One region of the Shewanella sp. YQ_9 genome, then DNA from elsewhere that is predicted to be linked to it. Evidence: predicted binding sites of a transcription regulator. Region 1 holds the regulator's gene; the other holds the start of a gene.
What was found. The regulator MetJ, encoded in region 1, represses methionine synthesis genes. The targets are predictions, from matches to a motif close to TAGACGTCTAGACGTCTA.
Positions count from the first base shown of each region.

Region 1 (7,149 bases):
TGTGATTGGCGATGCCAAGCCTTCCTGGCAAATTTTCCGTGAACTGGGCATAGAGATGGGCCTGGAGCAGTACTATCCCTGGGAAAACATGGAAACCCTGCAATTCCTGCAGGTGAATAAAGACGCCAAGCTGCTGCAGCACATCAAGGACAAGGGCTTTGTCAGCTACGGCAAACCGCTGATGCTGCGCGAACCCAAGATGGTGGCCGATTTTGTTGCCGCCTACTCCAACGCCAGAGCCGTGGATGAAGACGGTACTTACGGCAGCGCGCTCAAGTTCAAGACCCCCAGTGGCAAGATTGAACTGACCTCCGCCAAGGTGGAAGACATGGCGCCTGGACGCGGCACTATCGCCTATCGCGAAGTGACCCTGAAACAGCCGGACGAGCTCTACTTTATTCAGGGCAAGGTGGCGGTGCATACCAATGGCGCGACCCACAATGTGCCTATGCTGGCCAACCTGATGTCCGACAACGCCGTCTGGATCCACCCGGACACCGCCGCCAAGCATGGCATTGAGAATGGGGATGCCATTCGCCTCACATCCAGTGTCGGCAGTGAAGAGGGCCATGCGCTGGTGACCAAGGGCATACGTCCCGACACTGTGTTCGCCTACATGGGCTTTGGCTCCAAGAACAAGGAGCTGGCACGGGCGACCGGCAAGGGCGTGCACTGCGGCAACCTGCTGCCCAACGTGACTGCACCTGTGTGCGGTATGAACGTACACACCACAGGTGTGAAGCTGGAAAAGGCATAAGGGGAGGCGAAGATGACTAAAAGATATGTGATGGTGCACGACGAGAATAAGTGCATCGGCTGTCAGGCCTGTAACGTCGCCTGCCGCAGCGAAAACGGTGTACCTGAGAGCGTAACTCGCCTGCAGGTACGGGTAGAAGGTCCATTCGGGGATGCGCCGCATCTGCACTTCAAGTATCACAGGGTGTCCTGTCAGCAGTGTGAAGATGCCCCTTGCGTCAAGGTCTGCCCTACCGGAGCGGCCTATGTGGGTGAGGATGGCATAGTCTCCATCAAGGCGGAAAAGTGTGTCGGTTGTATGTACTGTGTGGCAGCTTGCCCCTACAAAGTGCGCTTTATGAACCCGGAAACCAAGGTGGCCGACAAGTGCAACTTCTGTAAGGACACCCGACTGGCGCGCGGCGAACAACCCGCTTGTGTGACAGTATGTCCCACAGACGCCCTGGTGTTCGGTGATGCCAACGAGGCCGGCAGCGAGGTGGCGACTCTGCTCAACACCCGCGTGACTTATCAGGACAAGACCCATCTGGGAACCAAACCCAGAATCTACCGTATTCCTGTCAAGAGAGGGGGGATCCAATCATGAACAATACTTGGGGCGATATGACGCAATACGACCCTGTCACCTGGCACTGGGTCATAGCCGTTTACCTCTTCTTGGCGGGGTTGTCGGCGGGTAGTCTGTTGATTGGGATCGGGCTGCGTTGGGTGCAAAACAAGACAGAGGGTGACAGCGGCATTCTCAAGGCCGCGGCCTTGATAGCGCCAGTGGCTATCTGTTTGGGTATGCTGTGTCTGGTGTTTGACCTGACCAAGCCATTCCACTTCTGGCTGATCCTGATCAACTATAACCTGACCTCTGTCATGTCCATCGGGGTGCTGGCGCTGTTGGTTTACATTCCGCTGACCTTTGCCTATGCGCTGGTCGTGCTGAAAGATGATCTCGGCAACTGGGGCCTGGGTTTCCTCAAGGGGATTGCAGAATCACTGACTGGCCTGCGCAAGACCATGGAAGTGCTGCTGTTCGTGCTGGCGATTGTCGTGGGTGCCTATACCGGCTTCCTGATCTCTGCCATGAACGCCTACCCCATGCTGAACACTGCCGTCTTACCGGCACTGTTCCTGGTGTCCGGCTTGTCGGCCGGTGCGGCTGCCAACGCGGTAGTAGCACTGCTGCTGTTCAAGACAGACAAGCACTGCTCACAGCTGGGACGGATGCACGGTTTGGAATTGCCGGTAATGGCGGCAGAAATCCTGTTCCTGTTTATGCTGTTCTGCGCGCTCTACTTCAAGGGTGGCGCTGCTGCTGCCGCACTGGCATCACTGACAAGTGGCGTCTGGGCCAGCGTGTTCTGGATTGGGGTTGTGGGTATCGGCTTTGGTATCCCGCTGCTTTCCATGTTGTTGCTGCCTGCGAGTACCCGTCACACCAAGGGCGCCATGTTGGCGGTAGCCTGCTGTAGTCTAACCGGGGTGCTGGCACTTAGACACTTTATTCTCTATGCAGGTCAGAGCTATCTTGGTTAACAAGTACTTCTGAACCTGTTTGAGCCTCAGCCCGTATCATTTGGTACGGGCTTTTTTGTGTTTGATACCATTGTGCCACTGAGATTTGGACTATCTTTAACCCATATAACTAACGTCTTGCGTCTGGTTACAGATAAAAGCAAGAGGGTGATGAGATGAAACTGAGTCTTTTGACACTGCTTACCACGGGGCTTGCCAGCACGCTGGCACTGGCTGGGCAGGATGTTTATGAGGCCCGCTCAGATGCCATGGGCGGGGTTGCCGTGGCAGCCGGTAATCGTGAGGCGGCGGCCTTTTCCAATCCGGCACTGCTGGCTTTGCCTTCGCGCCGCAGCAATGACTTCAGTTTACTCATTCCAACCATCGGCGCCGATGGCGCCGATAAAGATCAGATGATCGATAAGTTTGATGCCCTGCAGGATAACTATGACGCCCTGGTCAATGCCATAGACGCCGCCGACACAGCGGCTATCGATGACTACCGAAAGCGCCTCAGTGGTGACTTGAAATCGCTGCAGGGCAATAGCGCTTACGTCAGTGCCGGTATCAATATGGCTTTGGTCATGCCCTCGGATGGTTTTAATTATGCCTTTGTATTCAAGAGTTATCTCGATGCCTTGGGAATAGCCGAAATCGCCGCCGCGGATATTGATGCCCTGGATAATCTGGACCCCAATAATCCGCCGGAAATCCAAGATTTGACCTCCCAGGGGCGAGTGGTGGCCGGGGCGGTTTCCGAGCTCGGGGTTGCCGTGAGCTATCCGCTATCTATCGTCAATATGCCGGTGACAGTGGGAGTTACACCCAAGCTGCAACGGTTGGACAGTTTTAACTATGCCGTCAGCGCCAACAACTTCGATGCCGATGACTTCAACGATGATGATTATCGAAGCGATGACACAGGCTTTAACCTGGATATCGGTCTGGCATTCCAGCCATTGGATGGTTTGGTTATCGGTGTCAGTGGTCGCAACCTCATCAAGCGGGACTTAAGCAGCATAGAGGCCGGCGGCGTGCAGCTTACCTATCAGGTGAAACCTATGGTTACCGCAGGGGTGGCCTATGACTGGGCGGCCTTTTCGCTCAGCAGCGACTTGGATCTTACCGACAACGACAAGTTTGCCGAGCTTGAGGGCAGCCGCTATTGGCGTTTAGGCGGTGAATACCGGCCTGCTGACTGGGTTGCTTTACGGCTCGGTTATCGCCAGGATCTCAATGATCACACCGCCGATCTTTATTCACTCGGGACAGGGTTCGCCATAGGCAACAGTTTCCGGCTGGATCTCACCGGCATGTTTGGCAGCGATGACGCCATAGGCGGCGTACTGCAAACCAGCTATCACTTCTAAAACTAACCGTTGATGAGCGCCAGGCTTGATTTGATGGTCAGCAACAGGGCGCTCAACGCGCACAGCGCCAGCGTCAGGACTCGGGTCTTCTCTTTATCCACCCGGCCCACCAAGCGGCCAGCCACCAGAAAACCGAGAAATACCGAAGGCAGCAGCAACAGCGAAAGCCATAGGTGCCTCAGGGTCAAGAGGCCAAAACAGCCGAGAATAATCAAGGCTATCAATGAGCTGAAGATGAAGAAGGCCGACAGCGCTGCGCGGAACTGACTGGCATCCTTACCCGCCAGCAGTAGGGCCATCGGCGGTCCGCCTATGGCGGCCACGGTACCGAAGATCCCGGAAAATATCCCGGCGATAAACAGGCTGAGGCGGTTGATCTTGATGCTGTACTTTCTAAGGCTGAGGAATACGGCTACGGCCACAATCAGGGCTATGGTCAAGCCCAGAATAGGCTGCGGCGCCAGCAACAGCAGGGTGGCGCCAATCAGGCCGCCGGGGAGCCTCCCCAACAAGGCATATTGCAGGCCGTTGAATTCCAGGTGGCCACGCTCGCGTACCAGTGTCAGCAGGGCGATGGAAAACCCCATGGCGATAACAGGGGCAGGAACCAGTTCCGGATCGACGATATACAGCAAAGGTGTGGCTACCACGGCCAAGCCAAAGCCTATCAACGACTGGGTCAGGGCGCCGGTAAATATGATCAGGGACGCCAGTAGCAGGGTGACGGGATCTATCAGTGACAACATTCGCAAGCCCCAAAAAAGACAAGGATCGCACCGCGATCCTTGTTCAACTATAAGGTAATTCTGAGGGACAACACACTTACTCCATGTCTTCCCATTCTATGCCCATGGCATCCATCATGCGCTTGGCCTCTTCCGGGATGCTGTCGGGTTTGTCTTTGGACAAATCCCCATCGTTGGGCAGTGGCTGGCCGGTATAGGCATGCAGGAAGGCTTCGCACAGCAGTTCGCTGTTTGTGGCGTGCCGCAGGTTGTTTACCTGGCGCCGGGTGCGCTCATCGGTCAATACTTTCAGCACCTTCAACGGAATAGAGACAGTGATTTTTTTCACTTGCTCGTTCTTCTTGCCGTGTTCGGCATAAGGGCTGATGTATTCGCCATTCCATTCAGTCATTGATTCACCTGTGATCTCACTAATTCGCAGCAGATTTTAAACCCTTACAGGATACAGTCAAATGATTGCCTGCAAAATCTGTGCAATATGAACAGAAATCCATACATTTGGACGTCCAAACGTCTTGATGCCTATTGACGGCTGGATGGTCATTGGTTAGATTTAGACGTCCAGACATCTTTATGGTGTCGAACCTCAGCATTCAGGAGTCGATTATGACAGAGCGGCGATTAGCAACCACAGCGGTCCGGCAGGGCATCGAATCAGACAGCCAGCACGGGGCCGTGGTGCCACCCATCTATCTGTCGACCAACTATGCCTTTGATGGCCACACTCAGCCAAGAGCCTTTGATTACAGCCGCTCGGGTAATCCTACCCGCTCCATTCTGGGGGATGCCTTGGGGGAGCTGGAACAGGGCTGCAGTGCGGCAATCACAGCGACCGGCATGGCGGCCATTACTCTGGTGGTCAACCTGCTGGGGCCGGATGACCTCTTGTTGGTGCCCCATGACTGTTATGGCGGTAGCTATAGGCTGTTCACCAATCTGGCTGCCAAGGGCCAGTTTCGCTTGCAGGTTTTGGATCAAACCGACCCGCAAGCACTCGCCGCTGCCCTGGCGCAAAAGCCGCGCATGGTGTGGCTCGAGACGCCGTCCAATCCGCTGCTGCGGGTAGTGGATATTGCCGCTATTGCCGAGGCGGCCCACCAGCAGGGCGCATTGGTGGTGGTTGACAACACTTTTTTGTCGCCGGCGCTGCAACAGCCTTTGCTGTTGGGGGCCGATATAGTGGTGCACTCGACCACTAAATACATCAATGGCCACAGCGATGTGGTGGGCGGCGCCGTGATTGCCAAAGATCCTGAACTGGCAGAGCAGCTGCACTGGTGGTCCAACACGCTCGGGCTGAGCGGTGGCGCCTTCGACAGTTACCTGACCCTGCGTGGCCTGCGCACTCTGGCGCTGAGGATCCGCGAGCATCAGGCCAATGCCGAGCGCATAGTGGCGCTGCTGAGCCAGAGTCCCGTGGTAGACAAAGTTTACTATCCGGGGCTTAAGAGCCACCCAGGTCATGAGATTGCCGCCAGGCAGCAGAGTGGCTTTGGCGCTATGCTGAGTTTTGAACTCAAGGGTGATGAGGCGCAGGTGGTTGCCTTCCTCGGCGCGCTCAGGCTGTTTTCCGTGGCCGAGAGCCTGGGAGGGGTTGAGAGCCTGGTGGCCGTGCCCGCCACCATGACCCACAGAGCCATGGCGTGTGATGCTCGCGCCGAAGCCGGTATTAAAGACACGCTTATCCGCTTGTCTGTGGGCATAGAGGATGGCCGGGATCTGCTGGATGATATCGCCGCCGGATTGGCTGCAGCCGCAAACTGTTGAATTGAAGGAGCTTGAGATGGCACGTTGTCACCTACATAAGTTTGGCGGTTCCAGTCTCGCCGATGCCGATTGCTACCGACGGGTCGCCCATATTTTGCTGACCCATGGTCATGCCGATGATCTTGTAGTGGTTTCCGCCGCAGGCAAGAGTACCAATTTTCTCTATAAACTGCTGAACCTGAAGGAGTCTGGCGCTCTGTGGCAAGAAGAGCTGCAGGTGCTTGTCGGTTATCAGCAGAATCTGATTGAACAGCTGCTGGGCAATGAACAGGCACGTCAACTGCGGGAGCGTCTGTCTACAGATAAGGCGCAACTGGCCAGTTTGTTGTCCTTGCCTGAACTCAGCGAATACCAATGCAATCAGGTGGTGGGTTTCGGTGAACGCTGGTCGGCCAGACTGATGGCGGCGCTACTGAGGGAGTCCGGTGTCGCCGCTTCCCATGTGGATGCCCGCAGTTTGTTGATTGCCGATGAGGGCGCAGTACCCAGGATTCGCCTCGATGAGTCCCGTGAAAGGGTGCAGCGACTGCTGGCCGAGCATCCCGATGAGCGCCTGGTGATCACCGGCTTTATCTGCGCCAATAGCCAAGGCGAAACTCTGTTGCTTGGTCGCAACGGCTCCGACTTCAGTGCCACCCTGATAGCCAGCCTGGCCGATATCGACAGGGTGACTATCTGGACAGATGTCGAAGGGGTGTTCAATGCCGATCCCAACAAGATTGCCGATGCCAGGCTGCTGAGCAGTATGTCGCTGGCTGAGGCCGACCGCCTGGCGCGGCTCGGCTCCCCGGTACTGCATTGCCGTACCCTGCAGCCGCTGTTTGATACCGAGGTCAGTCTGGCGGTGCGTTCTAGCTACGCCTCGCATACCGACTTTACCCTTATAGCTCCCAAGAGTGATGCCGCAAGCGCCCCTGTGGTGACCAATCTCAATCAGGTGTCCCTCTTGAGCCTGGAGTTCAATGGCACCCAGGCTCAGACGCTCGATGCGCTCAATGAGGCGG
Region 1 is NZ_JBICJO010000076.1:120,478-127,626, forward strand. Features, by position in the region: gene phsA (thiosulfate reductase PhsA) at 1-757, shown strand, start outside; gene ACF8D4_RS21190 (4Fe-4S dicluster domain-containing protein) at 770-1,342, shown strand; gene nrfD (NrfD/PsrC family molybdoenzyme membrane anchor subunit) at 1,339-2,283, shown strand; gene ACF8D4_RS21200 (conjugal transfer protein TraF) at 2,439-3,632, shown strand; gene ACF8D4_RS21205 (sulfite exporter TauE/SafE family protein) at 3,635-4,378, opposite strand; gene metJ (met regulon transcriptional regulator MetJ) at 4,455-4,769, opposite strand; gene metB (cystathionine gamma-synthase) at 4,985-6,145, shown strand; gene ACF8D4_RS21220 (bifunctional aspartate kinase/homoserine dehydrogenase II) at 6,162-7,149, shown strand, end outside.

Region 2 (7,149 bases), on a different contig from region 1:
GGATTTAAGCAAACCATTGGGATGCATCACCACGTTCATGCCCCAGGCTTTGGAGAAAGCATGTAACTCTGAAGGGTTAATCACGAATACTTTGGTTAGATCAGGATGCCCTGTTTGTTTGACTGTTGCGGTAGTGTTGAAATCAAACTCCAGGGTATCATTGACCACACGACAAAAGACCAATTTATGAGTCAGCGTTACTGTTTGCGATGAAGCCGGCAAATGGTAAACCAAACCTTGCTTGGCCGATGTTGCACCGGGATCGTCATTACTTTTAATGACCGTTGTGGTGAGTGTACTGGTACATCCAGATAGGCAAAGCAAGGCCGCGGCCAAATGCACTGTTCGCATAGTGAATTCCTTTTCAATGAAGTGATGGAGACAACCTCATTAAAAGTAATCCCAGTTTCAGGTTCTTGCAAAAAGCACCAGCTTACGGGCGAAGGAGAGATACAGTAAGTGTTTGATGAGTATGGCTGTTATCAAAAATGTGGAACGGTCTTGAATTCAGGGATCCTCACCCGAATAGGCGAGAGCCCCTGAACAGCTCAGTTGTTCGCTTAAGAGCCTCTTTTACTCAGGATCATAATCCAATACCGGGGCCAGCCATTTTTCGGCTTCGGCCACTGTCATCCCTTTGCGGTAGGCGTAGTCTTCCACCTGATCTCGGCCTATGTTGCTTACCCCAAAATAGCGTGATTGCGGGTGCGCAAAGTACCAGCCGCTGACCGCCGCAGTGGGGTACATGGCAAAGCTCTCGGTAATCTTGAGGTCGATACACTCGTCTGGCTTAAGAAGCTGCCAAAGCAGGCCTTTTTCCGTGTGGTCCGGGCAGGCAGGGTAGCCGGGAGCCGGGCGTATGCCCTTGTACTTTTCACGAATAAGCGCCTCGTTATCCAGGTTTTCTTCGCTGGCATAACCCCAAAATTCCTTACGCACCCGCTCGTGCATCCGCTCGGCGAAGGCTTCGGCCAGGCGGTCGGCCAGACACTTGAGCATGATGGCGCTGTAGTCATCGTGGGCCGCCTCGAAACGGGCAATATGGGCATCGATGCCATGGCCGGCGGTGACCGCAAATCCCCCCATATAGTCGGCCACGCCGCTCTCTTTGGGAGCAACAAAGTCAGAGAGACAGAAGTTGTGGTTGCCCACCCGCTCCAGCTGCATCCGTAGATGATGGGTGGTCAACAACACTTGGCTGCGAGAGTCATCTGTGTAGATCTCTATATCATCGAAGTTGACGCTGTTGGCGGGAAAGAGGCCGATAACGCCCTTGGCGGTGAGCCACTTCTCTTGGATGATTTGCTCCAACATCGCCTTGCCGTCGGCATAGACTTTACGGGCCTCAGTACCAACGACTTCATCATCCAGTATTTGCGGGAAATGACCGTGCAACTCCCAGGCGCGGAAAAATGGCGTCCAGTCGATACGATCGAGCAAGTCCTCCAGCGGATAGTCGTCAAACACTTGGATCCCTGAGGTGTTGGGCTTCACTGCTTGGTAGTTGGCCCAGTCGTGGCTGCAGCGGTTATCCCGTGCTACCTGCAAGGGCACTATCTGCTTGCGCTTGGTCTGCGACAGGCGCTTTTGGCGCATCATTTCATATTCGCGATAGGTTTCGTCTATGGTGGCCTGGCGGGTTTCATTGTTGATGAGCTTGCTGACCATGGGCACGGCGCGCGATGCATCGGCGATATAGATGGCGCCATGGGGATAATGAGGCGCTATCTTCACTGCGGTATGGATCTTGGAGCAGGTGGCACCACCGATAATCGCCGGCAGGGTCAGACCTTCGCGCTCGAAGGTTTTAACGTTGTGCACCATCTCATCCAGGCTCGGGGTAATGAGCCCGGACATGCCTATGATGTCGACCTTCTCGGCCTTGGCGACTTCGATGATTTTCTCCACCGGCACCATGACACCGAGATCTATCACTTCATAGCCGTTACAGGCCAGCACCACCCCGACTATGTTCTTGCCTATGTCGTGAACATCGCCCTTTACCGTGACCATCAGCACCTTACCGTTGCTCTGGCCTTCGACTTTTTCGGCTTCGATATAGGGGTTGAGATAGGCGACCGCTTTTTTCATCACCCGGGCGGACTTGACCACTTGCGGCAGAAACATCTTACCGGCGCCAAAGAGATCGCCCACCACGTTCATGCCGTCCATCAGCGGGCCTTCAATCACATCCAGCGGCAGCTTGGCCTGCAGGCGCGCTTCTTCGGTGTCGGCATCTATGTATTCGGTGATCCCTTTCACCAGCGCGTGTTCCAGGCGCTTGTTGACCGGCAACTTGCGCCATTCGAGATCTTCTTTCTTGCCTGCGCCGCCCGGGCCACCGCGATACTTCTCGGCGACTTCGAGCAGCTGTTCAGTGTTACTGGAGTCGGCAACCGGGCAGGGCAGGTTGAGCACCACGGCCTCTACCTTCTGCTTCAGCTCAGGGTCGATATCATCATAGATGGCCAACTGACCGGCGTTGACTATGCCCATATCCATCCCCGCCTTGATGGCGTGATAGAGGAATACGGCATGAATGGCTTCCCGCACCGGGTTGTTGCCGCGGAAGGAGAAAGAAACGTTGGACACCCCGCCGGAAATCATAGCATGGGGCAGGTTGGCCTTGATATCTTCAATGGCGCCGATAAAGTCCACCGCATAGTTATCGTGCTCTTCTATGCCGGTGGCGATGGCGAAGATATTGGGGTCGAAGATAATATCTTCCGGCGGGAAGCCCACCTTATCCACCAGCACCCGGTAGGCGCGGGTACAGATCTCTGTTTTGCGCTCCCGGGTGTCGGCCTGGCCCTGTTCATCGAAGGCCATGATGATGGCGGCGGCGCCGTAGCGCTTCACCAGTTTGGCCTGTTCAATAAACTTGGCCTCGCCCTCTTTGAGGGAGATGGAGTTGACTATTCCCTTGCCCTGAATGCACTTGAGCCCGGCCTCAATCACCTCCCACTTGGAGGAGTCTATCATCACAGGCACCTTGCTGATATCCGGCTCTGAGGCGATAAGGTTGAGGAATTTCTGCATCATCTCGACCCCGTCGAGCATGCCCTCATCCATGTTGATATCTATGATCTGGGCGCCGTTTTCTACCTGGTCACGGGCCACCTCCAGCGCGGTTTCGTACTGGCCTTCTTTGATTAACTTGAGAAACCTGGCCGAGCCGGTGACATTGGTTCGCTCGCCCACATTCACAAACAGGCTGCTTGCATCTATGGTCAGGGGTTCCAGTCCGGAGAGGCGACATGCCACCGGCAGCTCAGGCAGCGGCCTTGGTGCATGAAGGCTAACGGCTTCAGAAATCGCCTTGATATGCGCAGGCGTGGTGCCGCAGCAGCCGCCGACAATATTGAGCAGCCCCTCTTCGGCCCAGGGGCCTATCACGCTTGCCATCTCCGCTGGAGTCTCGTCATAGCCGCCGAATTCATTGGGCAGACCGGCATTGGGGTGCGCCGAGACAAAGCACTCGCTGATACGGGAAAGCTCCTCGACATAGGGCCGCAGTTCTTTCGGGCCCAGGGCGCAGTTGAGGCCTATGCTCAGCGGCTTGATATGTCTGAGAGAATGGTAAAAGGCCTCTGTGGTTTGCCCTGTCAGGGTGCGGCCCGAGGCATCGGTAATGGTGCCGGAAATCATCACCGGCAACCTTTGGTCCAGTTTCTCGAACACATTTTCGATGGCAAACAGCGCCGCCTTGGCATTGAGAGTATCGAAGATGGTTTCCACCAGAATGATGTCGGCGCCACCGGCGATCAGCGCCTCGGTGGATTCGCTGTAGGCCAACACAAGATCGTCGAAATGTATGTTGCGAAAGCCGGGGTCATTCACATCCGGGCTGATGGAACAGGTGCGGTTGGTGGGGCCGAGCACCCCGGCCACATAGCGGGGAATACCGCTGGTGGCGGCCACTTCATCGGCCACTTCACGGGCTATTCTGGCGCCTTGGTAATTGATCTCCGCCGCCAGGCTCTGCATCTCGTAGTCGGCCATGGCAATGGTGGTGGCGTTGAAGGTGTTTGTTTCTATAATGTCGGCACCGGCCAGCAGGTATTCCCTGTGAATGGTCTTGATGATCTCGCTCTGGGTCAGTACCAGCAGATCATTGTTGCCTTTGACATCGCAATGCCAATCTTTGAAGCGCTCGCCGCGGTAATCGGCTTCTTCCAGCTTGTAGTCCTGGATCATGGTGCCCATGGCGCCATCTAAAATCAGGATCCGCTCTTCGAGGGTCTGTTTGAGCTTGAGCTCTGTCTGGCTAGGGGAGTGCTGGGAAGTCGCCATAGGGTTACCTTTCATACCTGTCTTATTGCTGTTTTACATTCGCGGCGCTTGGCATCCGCGACATCATCTCTGCCGACCTGACGCCCGGGGCACTATCTGGCATGATAGCCAAAGGCGTGTGTGGGCGCGGAAAGTTATTTTGGACATTTATACGTATAGACGTCCATAATATACGGATTCCGGCGGCCTGTGGCAAGGTTAAATTGGCCCGGTAACCACCGGACTCTGACGGGAGAAGTGTGTGGCTGAACATAGGCAACTGAATATCTATCTGCTGCGGCACGGCGAATGTGAAGGCGGTGAGATTATCCGCGGCCGCAGTGATGTGGCCCTGAGCGATGAGGGCAAAGCGCAGATGTGGCGTAGCTGGCGGGCTATCAGTAGTGAGCTGGAGCAGTTGCCGAGTGCGCCCCAAAGCTTGGTGCTGCTGAGTTCTCCGGCCCAGCGTTGCCAGGCCTTTGCCGCCGAGCTCAAGGCCGATATGCCTGACTATTTCCCGGCGCCACTGCAGCAACATGACTGGCTCTGGGAGCTGGACTTCGGTGACTGGGACGGCATGAAGGTGGCAAGTGTCTATCAGCAGCATAGCGAGGCGGCCGAAGCCTTCTGGCGTGACCCTGTGGCCAATACTCCGCCGGGCGGGGAATCGCTGCCAGCCTTTCGTAGCCGGGTGTTGGATGGCTGGCAGACTATGGTGCAGCGCTGGCTTGCTAGAGAGGTTAGTTCTTCCGAAAGCTCTGTTTCAGGAGATTCTGCTTCTTCGGCAAGCGCCGATGCGGCACTGATCCTGACTCACAGCGGGGTTATCCGGTTGCTACTGGCCGAGATTTTGCTGCCGGGGCAGATGCCGCCTGCGGCAGTGTTCAACGCCTTGGAGCTACCTTATGCGGCCTGGGTCAGAATAACCCTCTATGCCAGCCGTGATGCCAGCGGTGAAAGTGACCAAGAATGGCAGTGTTTCAGCAAGCTCCACTGGCCGCAATAGTACGGGCCTTAGCCTAACGCCCGGCGGTGATTGCGCCAGGCAATTGTGCCGGGCGATAAAACCGGGATAATAACCCCAAATGGCCGCCAAGTGCGGCAGCAGCCAGGGTGTTGGCACCTTTGCAGGTGAACCAACCCAGGGAACCGGGAAAGCCCGGACTGTGCCCGCAACTGTGAGTCGCCTTTGGCGACGAGTCAGGAGACCTGCCCAGGCTGATAAACCAAACCAGAAACCCGGGCGGGTAAACCGGGGGAGCGAATAGATGATTCTTCCACTGCAGCCTGAGCCTTCTACCGGTCACAGGCTCAATGTCGGGGGGCGGTTATGAGCTTGGCACTCAAGGTGCAACAGCTTAGCTGGCTTCCCGGTGGCCACTGCGTATTGGCCGATGTGGGTTTTGAGCTGCCAAGCGGCAAGATGCTCGGGCTCATAGGCCCCAATGGTGCCGGTAAGTCGAGCCTGCTGCGCTGCCTCTATCGTTATATCCGCCCGGACAGCGGCCAGATCCAGCTGTTTGGGCAGGATATCAATAGTTTGTCAGCCAAAGCCTTCGCCAAAGAGGTGGCCGTGGTGCTGCAGGATACCCCGGCCCAACTGGCACTGGATCTGACTCAATTAGTGGCCATGGGACTGACTCCCCACAAGGGGTTGTTTGATATGCCATCGGCGGCCGACAAGGCCCAGGTGCAGGCGGCATTGGCGCAGGTCGGGTTGCAGCACAAGGCCGCAGAACCTTTCGCGCAGCTTTCCGGCGGAGAGAAGCAAAGGGCCTTGATTGCCCGCGCCATAGTGCAGCGCCCCAAGCTTTTGATCCTGGACGAGCCCACCAATCATCTGGATATCCGCTATCAGATCCAGATCCTCGAGCTGGTGCGCAGTCTGGGAGTCACGGTGATCGCCTCGATTCACGATCTCAATCTGGCCTCGGCCCTGTGTGACGAACTCTTGCTGCTGGATAACGGCCGCCGTATTGCCCACGGCTCGCCCCAGAGCGTATTGACCGAAGACAGAATTGCCGGTGTCTTCGGTGTCTGCTGCCAGGTGGGGACGCATCCGCAGTTAGGAAGGCCGCTGATCCACTACTTTTACGGCTATCAGTCGCCAGAGCCTGGTCACGGCAAGGCTCACGGCGCTGCGATAGTCGAGCCAATGGCAGGGCCTGCCTCGGCCGAAACCTGTGTTGCCCACAAGGAAACTGACCGGCGCCCAGGCTCGGTGGGAGGTGGCGCATGACTACTTCCATGGTCGCACCGGGGCGCTCGCTTATCGGCTGGTTTCTCAAGCCCTTGCCCAGACTTTACTGGTGCTGGCTGCTGTTGCTGCTCGGCACTGTGTTGACACCCTTGGCCGCCGCCGGTTTTGGCGCCGCAGATATTAGTCTCTTCGATGTGGCAAGAGTGACTGGCAAACACCTGCTGGGCGTGGGGGAGCCGTCCGCCATCAGCGAGCGTATTGTCTGGGATCTGCGCCTGCCGCGTATCTTGCTGGCCTTTATCGCCGGCAGCGGTCTGGCATTGTCGGGTTATGTATTGCAGGCGGTGACCCGCAACCCGCTGGCTGATCCTTACCTGTTCGGTATCAGCTCGGGCGCCAGCTTCGGCGCCGTGGTCTCGGTCGCCCTGGCGACCGGCCTTGGGCTGAGTTCGGCCATCTCCGGGGTATCGCTGCCGCTGGGAGCCTTTATCGGTGCCAGTTTGGCTGTGCTTATGGTACTGCTGCTCGCGGGCAGGAATATCGGCAACCAGATAGAGCGAATGTTGCTCTCCGGGGTCGCCATCTCCTTTATGTTCAGTGCCCTCACCAGCCTGATCTTGTATTTTTCCACCCCGCAGGCTATCACCTCCTTGCTGTTTTGGAGCCTGGGCAGTTTT
Region 2 is NZ_JBICJO010000074.1:115,780-122,928, reverse strand. Features, by position in the region: gene ACF8D4_RS20160 (hypothetical protein) at 1-351, opposite strand, end outside; gene metH (methionine synthase) at 574-4,293, opposite strand; gene ACF8D4_RS20150 (histidine phosphatase family protein) at 4,535-5,278, shown strand; cobalamin riboswitch at 5,367-5,504, shown strand; gene ACF8D4_RS20145 (ABC transporter ATP-binding protein) at 5,603-6,511, shown strand; gene ACF8D4_RS20140 (FecCD family ABC transporter permease) at 6,508-7,149, shown strand, end outside.
Region 2: the regulator MetJ is predicted to act here: its motif matches at 4,442-4,459, upstream of metH (methionine synthase).